Regions from separate parts of the Azotobacter bryophylli genome, predicted to be linked through region 1. Evidence: riboswitches for the same ligand, from Rfam matches in the RefSeq annotation. Region 1 holds a riboswitch; each other region holds the start of a gene.
What was found. Region 1 has a riboswitch for cobalamin ahead of btuB (TonB-dependent vitamin B12 receptor). Riboswitches for the same ligand answer to the same signal wherever they lie in the genome.

Region 2: linked by a shared signal. The riboswitch ahead of cobG (precorrin-3B synthase) and the one ahead of btuB (TonB-dependent vitamin B12 receptor) in region 1 are both predicted to bind cobalamin.
Region 3: linked by a shared signal. The riboswitch ahead of cobW (cobalamin biosynthesis protein CobW) and the one ahead of btuB (TonB-dependent vitamin B12 receptor) in region 1 are both predicted to bind cobalamin.

Annotation. Positions count from the first base shown of each region.
Region 1 covers NZ_JBHRSJ010000035.1:221,400-224,599, forward strand. The annotation lists gene ACFOJE_RS20045 (C40 family peptidase) at 1-462, shown strand, start outside; gene ACFOJE_RS20050 (O-methyltransferase) at 503-1,177, shown strand; cobalamin riboswitch at 1,260-1,481, shown strand; gene btuB (TonB-dependent vitamin B12 receptor) at 1,595-3,200, shown strand, end outside.
Region 2 covers NZ_JBHRSJ010000004.1:2,143-5,342, reverse strand. The annotation lists gene ACFOJE_RS02705 (cobalt-precorrin-5B (C(1))-methyltransferase) at 1-431, opposite strand, end outside; gene cbiE (precorrin-6y C5,15-methyltransferase (decarboxylating) subunit CbiE) at 424-1,647, opposite strand; cobalamin riboswitch at 1,709-1,881, shown strand; gene cobG (precorrin-3B synthase) at 1,976-3,200, shown strand, end outside.
Region 3 covers NZ_JBHRSJ010000004.1:20,099-23,298, forward strand. The annotation lists gene cobN (cobaltochelatase subunit CobN) at 1-838, opposite strand, end outside; gene cobW (cobalamin biosynthesis protein CobW) at 855-1,910, opposite strand; cobalamin riboswitch at 2,035-2,227, opposite strand; gene ACFOJE_RS02795 (cobalamin biosynthesis protein) at 2,446-2,898, shown strand; gene cobM (precorrin-4 C(11)-methyltransferase) at 2,895-3,200, shown strand, end outside.

The sequences.
Region 1 (3,200 bases):
GCCAACCATGCTCCCGCGCCCCTGCCGGAGATCCAGCCGGTTTCGGAGGAGCTCTCCCCGGCGGCCAACGACGTGCTGTTCCGCGCCATCGGCCTGGTCGGCACGCCCTACCGCTGGGGCGGCAACACCCCGGATTCCGGATTCGACTGCAGCGGCCTGATCGGCTATGTCTATCGGGAGGCGGCCGCTCTGCAACTGCCCCGTACCACCCGCGAGATGCACGGCATGGGCATGCCGAGCGTGAACCGCGAGGCGCTGCGCAGCGGAGATCTGGTGTTCTTCGCCACCAGCGGCGGGCGCCAGGTCAGCCATGCCGGCATCTACGTCGGCGAGGGACGCTTCGTGCATGCGCCCTCCAGCGGCGGTACGGTACGCTTGGACCATCTGGGCGACCGCTACTGGCAGAAGACCTATCTGGGCGCCAAGCGCGTGCTGAACGACTCCCTGGCACGCAACCCCTGACGCCGGGCGGCCATGCCCGGCCCTCGCTGCGGAGGTGGGCATGAGCAACCGTACCCTGACCCTCGACGACTCCCTCTACCGCTACCTGCTCGAGGTTTCCCTGCGCGAGACGCCGCTCTTGAGGCGCCTGCGCGAGGAGACCGCGCGGCTGCCCAACGCCAACTGGCAGATCGCCCCGGAGCAGGGCCAGTTCATGGCCCTGCTGGTGCGCATCGCCGGCGCCCGGCGGGTCCTGGAGATCGGCACCTACACCGGCTACAGCGCCCTGTGCATGGCGGCGGCGCTGCCGGAGGACGGCGAGCTGCTCAGCCTCGACATCAGCGCGGAATACACCGACATCGCCCGCCGCTACTGGCAGGAGGCCGGGCTGGGCGCTCGCATCGCCCTGCGCCTGGCGCCGGCGCTGGAGAGCCTGCAGGCGCTGGAGCGCGAAGGGCAGGGCGGGCGCTTCGATCTGGTCTTCGTCGACGCCGACAAGACCGGCTATCCGGCTTACCTGGAGCATGCGCTGCGGCTGCTGCGCCCGGGCGGGCTGGTCCTGTTCGACAACACCCTGTGGGGCGGCCGGGTGCTGGAGGCCGCCCCGGAAAGCCCCGACACCCGCGCTGTCCAGGCGCTCAACCGGGCGCTGCGCGACGATCCGCGGATCGAGCTGTCGCTGCTGCCGCTGGGTGACGGCCTGAGCATCTGCCGCAAGCGCGAGACGGCCGGCTGAAAGCGCTCCTATAGAGGCGTCATGAGCGGGATTCAGACGTTCACGGATTTTCCTCAATTGACTCGGTGCGTATTTGCTCTAATCTGCGCGTCTTGCTTCAGGTGCCCTGGTTACCCAGGGTGAAACAGGGAAGCCGGTGCGCTCCGCGATCTCGCGGCGCAAGGCCGGCGCTGCCCCCGCAACGGTAGACGAGTCGAGAAGCCGCATCGCAATGCCACTGTGTTTCGACACGGGAAGGCGCGGTTTCGGGAACCGCACGGTTCCGCTCGTGAGCCCGGAGACCGGCCTGTCGCATTCCAGGGCATCGCGGAGGGCTTTGCCGGCTGCGCGGGGCCGTTCGTGGCCGGCGCACGTCCCTTTCTCTCCGCCTGCCGTACAGCCTTCAGGCCGCGCGGGTGGCGCGGCGGAGAACCGACCTTGAGACGCAAGCCCCGTTCCGGGCCGGCAGCCTGCACGCTGCTCGGCTTCGCTTTTCTTCATCATCCGGCCCAGGCCGCCGTCGAACCGCTCACCCTCGAGGGCGAGCTGGTGACCGCCAGCCGTACCGCGCAGACGGCGAGCCAGAGCCTCGCCGCGGCGACCCTGATCGAGCGCGACGAGATCGCGCGCAGCCAGGCGCAGACCCTGCCGGACCTGCTCCGGCGGGTGCCGGGCGTGTCCATCGCCAGCAACGGCGGGATGGGCAAGCCCAGCTCGCTGTTCATGCGCGGCACCGAGTCCGACCACGTACTGGTGCTGGTCGACGGGGTGCGCGTCGGCTCGGTGAGCAGCGGCGGCGCCGCCTGGCAGGACCTGCCGGTGGAACTGATCGAGCGTATCGAGGTGGTCCGCGGGCCGCGCTCCAGCCTGTACGGCTCGGAGGCCATCGGCGGGGTGATCCAGATCTTCACCCGCAAGGGCCGCGGGCAGGGGGCCAAACCCTTTCTCTCCGCCGGCTACGGCAGCCACGACACCTACGAAGGCAGCGCCGGGGTTTCCGGCGGCAACGGCCGCGGCTGGTACAGCCTGGCGGCGAGCGGTCTCGGCACCGACGGCATCAACGCCGAGCGCGTCGGCACCTGGGGCTACGAGAAGGATGCCGACGGCTACCGCAACCTGTCCGGCTCGCTGCGCGCCGGCTACCGCTTCGCCAACGGCCTGGAGCTGGACGGCAGTCTCCTGCGCGCCTGGACGCGCAACGCTTACGACCAGGTGAACGGCGAGCGCACCGCGGGCTTCTCCGCCCATGCCCGAGGCGAGCAGAACGTCTACGGCGGCCGCGCGCGCTTCAGTCCGTTCGAGCCCTGGCTGGTCACCCTGCAGTTGGGGCGCAGTGAGGACAACTCCGACACTTACCAGGACGGCGCCTTCTATACCCGCTTCGACAGCCGCCGCGACTACGCCAGCTGGCAGAACGACCTGCGCCTCGCCGCCGGGCACACCCTGACCCTGGGCGCCGACTACCAGCACGACCAGGTCGACGGCACCACCGACTACGCGCGGGACTCGCGGCGCAACTACGGCGCCTTCGCCCAGTACCTCGGCGAGCTCGGCCGGCACGACTGGCAGCTGTCCCTGCGCCATGACGACAACCAGCAGTTCGGCGGCCGCGACACCGGCAACGCCGCCTACGGCTTCGCCCTGAGCGACGAGCTGCGCGCCACCGTCTCCTACGGCCGCGCATTCAAGGCGCCGACCTTCAACGAGCTGTACTACCCCTACTACGGCAATCCGAACCTGGCGGCGGAGACCTCGCGCAGCCTGGAGGCCGGTCTGTCCGGCCAGCACGGCTGGGGCCACTGGTCGGTGAACGCCTACCGCACCCTGGTCGACAACCTGATCGCCTACGATTCCGCCCTCCAGGCGGCGGGCAACGTCGACAAGGCGCGGATCCGCGGCGTCGAGCTGGTGCTCGGCAGCCGCCTGTTCGGCTGGGACTGGAACGCCAACTACAGCTGGCTCGACCCGGAGAACCGGGGCGCGGGCGCCAACCGCGGCAACCGGCTGCCGCGCCGGGCCCGGCAGCTGTTCAACCTGGACCTGG
Region 2 (3,200 bases), on a different contig from region 1:
TAGCCGTGTTCGGCGGCCAGGGCGGTGAGGTGCTCGGTCATCATCTGCCGCGGCACCGGGTTGATCGCCGGCTCGCCGACCGCCAGCACTAGGCCGGGGCGGGTGACGGTGCCGACGCCGGGGCCGGCGTGGAAGCGCACGCCGGGGCGCGGATCGAGCGCCACCTGGGCGGTGATCAGCGCGCCGTGGGTGGCGTCCGGGTCGTCGCCGCCGTCCTTGAGCGTGCCGGCCTCGGCGCCGCCTTCGCACGGCCGGCAGAACTCCAGGAGCATGCTGACCCGCTGGCCCCTGGGCAGGACGATCTCCACCGCGTCGCAGGCGGCGCCGCCGAGCAGCAGGCGCGCGGCGGCCAGGCTGGTGGCGGTGGCGCAGCTGCCGGTGGTCAGGCCGGTGCGCAGCGGGCGCGGCTGTTCCGGGGTTTCCTCACGCATCGGCGGCGGCCTCGATGGGCTTGCGCACGGCGAGCAGGGTGATCGGCAGCGCCTGGCGCCAGGTGTCGAAGCTGCCCAGCGGCCGGGCGTGGGCGATGTGCAGGCGCAGCAGCTCGCCGCCGTGGCGGGCGTGCCAGTCGATCAGCCGCGCCTCGCTCTGCAGGGTGACGGCGTTGGCGATCAGCCGTCCGCCCGGCTTGAGCGCCGCCCAGCAGTCTTCCAGCACCCCGGGTACGGTGACGCCGCCGCCGATGAACACCGCGTCCGGCGCCGGCAGGCCGCCCAGCGCCTGCGGCGCGCTGCCGGCGACCAGCTGCAGGTGCGGCACGCCGAGGGCGTCGCGGTTGTGGCGGATGTGCGCCTGGCGGCCTTCGTCGGCCTCGACCGCGATGGCGCGGCACTGCGCATGGGCGCGCAGCCACTCGATGCCGATGGAGCCGCAGCCGGCGCCGACGTCCCAGAGCAGCTCGCCGGGCAGCGGGGCGAGGCGGGCGAGGGTCACCGCGCGCACGTCGCGCTTGGTCAGCTGGCCGTCGTGGCGGTAGGCCTCGTCGGGCAGGCCGACGGTGGGCGGCAGCGGCTGCATGGCGGCATCGCTGCGGCAGTCGACGGCGAGCAGGTTGAGGGCGGCGCCCGGCGGCAGCTGCCAGTCGTCGGCCAGGCCGTCGATGCGCCGCTCCTCCGCGCCGCCGAGGTGTTCCAGCACGCTGAGGCGGCTGGGGCCGAAGCCGCGTTCGCGCAGCAGCGCGGCGACCTGCGCCGGGCTGTCCGCGTCGTTGCTCAGCACCAAGAGGCGCGCGCCGGGGTAGAGGTGGCGGTTGAGCGCGGCCAGCGGGCGGGCCACCAGCGACACGCAGGTGCAGTCCTGCAGCGCCCAGCCGAGCCGCGCGGCGGCCAGCGACAGCGAGGAGGGCGCCGGCAGCACGCGCAGCTCGCCGGCCGGCAGCTCGCGGGCCAGGCTGGCGCCGACGCCGTAGAACATCGGGTCGCCGCTGGCCAGCACGCAGGTCGGCGTGCCGCGCCGAGCCAGCACCGGGGCGAGGCCGAACGGGCTGGGCCAGGTCGCGCGCGCGCCGGCCACGCAGCGCGGCAGCAGGGCGAGCTGGCGCTCGGCGCCGACGATATGCGCGGCGCCGAGCAGGGCGCGGCGCGCCGTCTTGCCCAGGCCGGCGAAACCGTCCTCGCCGATGCCTACGATGGTCAGCCAGGGCGTCATGCGATCTCCTCGTGATGGGGCCCGGTTGGCGCGTCGCGCAGCCAGGGCGTGAAAAGGCAGGCATAATAGCGCGCTCGCCGGTGCCCGTTCAGGGCCGAAGAGGGAACACGGATCGCCGTGGCTGCCCCCGCAACTGTCCGCAGCGAGTCCGCCACACAGGCCACTGGGCAACCGGGAAGGCGTGGCGGACGCCGAGCTGCCAGCCAGGAGACCTGCCGGCCAAGCCAGTCGCGCGCGCCGACATCGGGCGGGGTGTACCGATGCTGCCGACCCGTCCGCCGTGCGCGGACGGCGCAGGGTCGCCGCGCGATGCCACCGGGTGACCCTGTTGAACCATTCGCTTGACGCGGCCGTGCCGCGACCTTCCGCCTGTCCCGGCCTGCTGCGCATCGTCGCCGCGCGCGACGGCGGCATCTGCCGGATCAAGCTGCCGGGCGGCCGGCTGGACGCCGCCCAGGCGCGCGCCATCGCCGCGGCCGCCACGGCCTGCGCCGGCGGCGTGCTGGAGGCGACCAACCGCGCCAACCTGCAGATCCGCGGCGTGCTGCCCGGCCGGGAGGCCGAGCTGATCGAGCGCCTGCTGGCCGCCGGCCTCGGCGCCGCCAGCGCCGGCGGCGACGACGTGCGCAACCTGATGCTCAGCCCCGCCGCCGGCCACGACCCGCAGGCGCTGGCCGATACCCGGCCGCTGGCCGCCGCGCTGCTCGCCCGCTTGGAAGGCGAGCCGCGCTGGCACGCGCTGTCGCCCAAGTTCGCCGTGCAGCTCGACGGCGGCGAGGCGCTGGCGATGCTCGACCACCCCCACGATCTGTGGCTGGCCGCCCTGCCGGGCGCGCTGGCCTATGCCTTCGGCCTGGCCGGCTGCCCGCCGCAGCAGCCCGGCGACGCCCCGGCGCTGGCCGCGGTGCCGGCCGCGCAGGCCGCCGAGCTGGTGTTCGCCATGCTGGAGCTGTTCCTCGACTGCGCTACGCCCGAGCAGACGCGCATGCGCCAGCTGCTGGAAACGCTGCCGGCCGCCGGGCTGCTGGCCCGCCTGCGCGAGCGCCATCCGCAGCTGGAACTGCGTCAGGACGCCGCGCTGGCCGCCTGGCGCCGCGCCCCGGCCGCGCCGCTGTTGCGCTTCGGCGTGCAGGCCCAATGCGAGGCCGGGCTGCGCCAGGTCGGCGCGCAGGCGGTGCTCGGCCGGCTGGACGCCGCGCAGCTCGCCGCGCTGGCCGGGCTCAGCGAGCGCCACGGCGACGCCACGCTGCGCCTGACCCCCTGGCAGGGCGTGCTGCTGCCCAACGTGCCGGCAGACGCCGCCGCCGCGCTGGCCGCCGACCTGCAGAACCTCGGCCTGCTCACCGACCCGGCCGCGCCGCTGGCCCGGCTGGTGGCCTGCACCGGGCAGTCCGGCTGCGCCCGCGCGCTGGCCGAGACCAAGGCCGACGCCCGCGCGCTGGCCGAACTGCTGCCGGCCGGCGCCGAGCTGCCGGCGGTGCACCTCAGCGGCTGCCCGCGCAGCTGCGCGTCCGCCCAGGTCGCCCCTTACACCCTGCTGGCCACCGCCCCCG
Region 3 (3,200 bases), on a different contig from region 1:
GGCGCAGCGCCGGGCGCTCCGGGCTGGACAGGGCGAAGCCGGTGGTATTGAGGATCAGCGCCGCGTCGGTTTCGTCCAGCCAGTCCTCGACCTGGGCCAGGCAGGCCGGCTCCTTGAGGCTGGCCACGGCGATCGGCAGCGGGTTGAGGCCCTGCGCGGCGAGGCGCGCGCAGAACTCGTCGACGAAGGCGGTGTTGGCCGCCTGCAACTGCGCGCGGTAGAACAGCAGCGCCGCCACCGGCGCGCCACAGCGCCAGTCGGCGTGCCACAGCGCCGGGGTGCCGCTGCCGCGGCGCGGGTGGTAGACGGCGACGCGCTGCAGCGCCTGCGGCTCGCGCCACTCGCCGGGATGGCCGAGCCAGCGGTCGGCGAGGAAGCGATACAGCTGGCGGGCGTTGTCCAGCCCGCCCTGGCGCAGGTACTGCCAGGCGCGCGCGGCGTCCTCGGCGGACACCGTGCTCAGGCGGGTCAGCTCCGGGTCGGGGCGGTCGTCGCCGGGCACCAGGATCAGCGTGGCGCCGGCCTCGCCCAGCTCGACCAGCTGCTCGATGCCATAGCGCCAGTAGCCCACCCCGCCGTGCAGCGAGAGCAGGATCACCCGCGCGTGGCGCAGCACGTCCTCGACGTAGAGGTCCACCGAAGCGTGGTTGCGCAGTTGGCCGGGGTTGGCCAGGCGCAGGCTCGGGTAGTCGTCGCCCAGCTCGCCGGCGGCCGCGGCCAGCAGCGTCAGGTTGGAGTCGCCGCTGCACAGGACCACCAGCTCGCCGGGGGTCTGGCCGAGGTCGGCGATGCTGTCGTCGGGGACGAAGCCGCCGGGCTGGGTGCGCAGGAGGTGCATGGCGTGGGCTTCTGGCTCAGCGGGCCAGTGCGGCGCGCAGCTCGGCGTCGATCACCGCGGCATCGAGATCCTGGCCGATGATCACCAGGCGGGTGGCGCGCGGCTCGCCTTCGCGCCAGGCGCGGTCGAAGTGCTTGTCGAAACGCTGGCCGACGCCCTGCACCAAGAGGCGCATGGCCTTGCCCGGCACGGCGACGAAGCCCTTGACGCGCAGCACGGCGTGGCGCTGCACCAGCTCGGCGAGCGCGGCGAGCAGCAGGCGCTCGTCGACTTCCGGCAGCTCGACGCCGAAGGAGTCGAACTCGTCGTGGTCGTGGTCGTCGCCATCGCCGTGGTCGTGGTGGCCGGGACGGGCGTCGATGTGCAGCTCGGCCTCGGCGCCGATGCCCAGCAGCACGTCCAGCGGCAGGCGGCCCTGCTGCGCCTCGACGATCTTCACCGCCGGCGGCAGCTCCTCGGCCACCTCGGCGCGCACCGCGGCCAGCGCGGCGGCGTCGAGCAGGTCGGTCTTGTTCAGCACCACCAGGTCGGCGCAGGCCAGCTGGTCCTCGAACAGCTCGTGCAGCGGCGATTCGTGGTCGAGGTTGGGGTCGGCGCGGCGCTGCTCGTCCACCTGCTCGGGGAAGGCGGCGAAGGTGCCGGCGGCCACCGCCGGGCTGTCGACCACGGTGACCACCGCGTCGACGGTGCAGGCGTTGCGGATTTCCGGCCAGTTGAAGGCCTGCACCAGCGGCTTGGGCAGGGCGAGGCCGCTGGTTTCGATGAGGATGTGGTCGAGATCGGCGCGACGCTGCACCAGTTCGCGCATCACCGGGAAGAACTCTTCCTGCACGGTGCAGCACAGGCAGCCGTTGGCCAGCTCGAAGACCCGACCGGCCGCTTCCTCCTCGCTGCAGCCGATCGAGCACTGCTTGAGGATCTCGCCGTCGATGCCCAGCTCGCCGAACTCGTTGACGATCACCGCGATGCGCCGGCCGGAGGCCGAGTCGAGCAGGTGGCGCAGCAGGGTGGTCTTGCCGGAGCCGAGGAAGCCGGTGACGATGGTGACGGGAAGTTTGCTCAGGGATTTCATGGGCAGCCCTACGGGTGCGGCGGGCTGGCATGACGAAGGGACGCCGGGCGCGCGGGCGCCGGTCGTTCGGGTTCGCCACCGGATCACCCCGCCCGGTTGTCGTGGAAGTCGGGGAGCCCACGGCAAGCGGACTCCGGCGAGGCAGGTCTCCTGGCTCACGGTTGGCGCTACACGCCATCCCCTCGCCTTCCCGCCCTCGGGCAGTGGCGCAATCAAGGGGCTCGAACCGTCTACAGTTGCGGGGGCAGCCGCGGCGTCGCACCGCGTTCCCTCTTAGCTCCGATCGCCGCCGGAGAACCTCGAAGCGCGCAAGGCTACGCAGGGTGCGGGCAGCGGTCAATCGCCGCGGCGCTGGTTAGGGTAGGCAACTCGCGCAGCGATTGCCTACCGGGCAGGCCGGCGCCGGAGATTGGTAGAAGATCGCTACGCGAGTCTTCTACCCTACGCGACTCATACCCAGCGCCGCGGTTGACGCTGCGCGGGCGGCGTGCTGTCCTACGCGCCCCTCGCCATCCGCCCGCCCTGCCCGCCGCCGATGTCCGCCGCCCAGCCCCGTCCGCCCCGCCCGTCCCGGCTCCATGTCGCCGGACTCGGCTGTCGGCGCGGCTGCGCGGCCGACGAACTGCAGCGCCTGCTGACGGACAGCCTCGGCGAGCTGGGCCTGACCCCGGCCGATCTGCACGCGCTCGCCACCCTAGACGGCAAGCTGGCCGAGCCGGGGCTGGGCGAACTGGCCGCGCGCCTCGGCCTGCCGCTGCATGGCCTCACGGCCGAAGAACTGCGCTGCTTCGAGGCGCGGCTGAGCGCCCCCTCGGAGGCCGCCCGCCGCGCCACCGGCAGCGCCGGGGTCGCCGAGGCCGCCGCCCTGGCCCTCGCCGAGCGCCTCGCCGGCAGACCGGCCGAGCTGGTCCTGACCAAGCGGCGCAGCGCCGCCGCCACCTTCGCCCTGGCCCGCGCCGGGCACGCCCCCGAATCGGAGCATCCATGACCGTGTTCTTCATCGGCGCCGGCCCCGGCGCCGCCGACCTCATCACCGTGCGCGGCCAGCGTCTGATCCAGCGCTGCCCGACTATCCTCTACGCCGGCTCGCTGGTGCCGGAAGCGGTGCTCGAAGGTCACCACGCGCACACCGTGGTCAACACCGCCGAGCTGGACCTGGAGACCATCGTCGACCTGCTCGCCGCGGCCCACGCGCGCGGCGAGGACGTGGCCCGGGTGCACTCCGGCGATCCCTCGCTGTACGGCGCCATCGGCGAGCAGATCCGCCACCTGCGCCGCCTCGGCATCCCC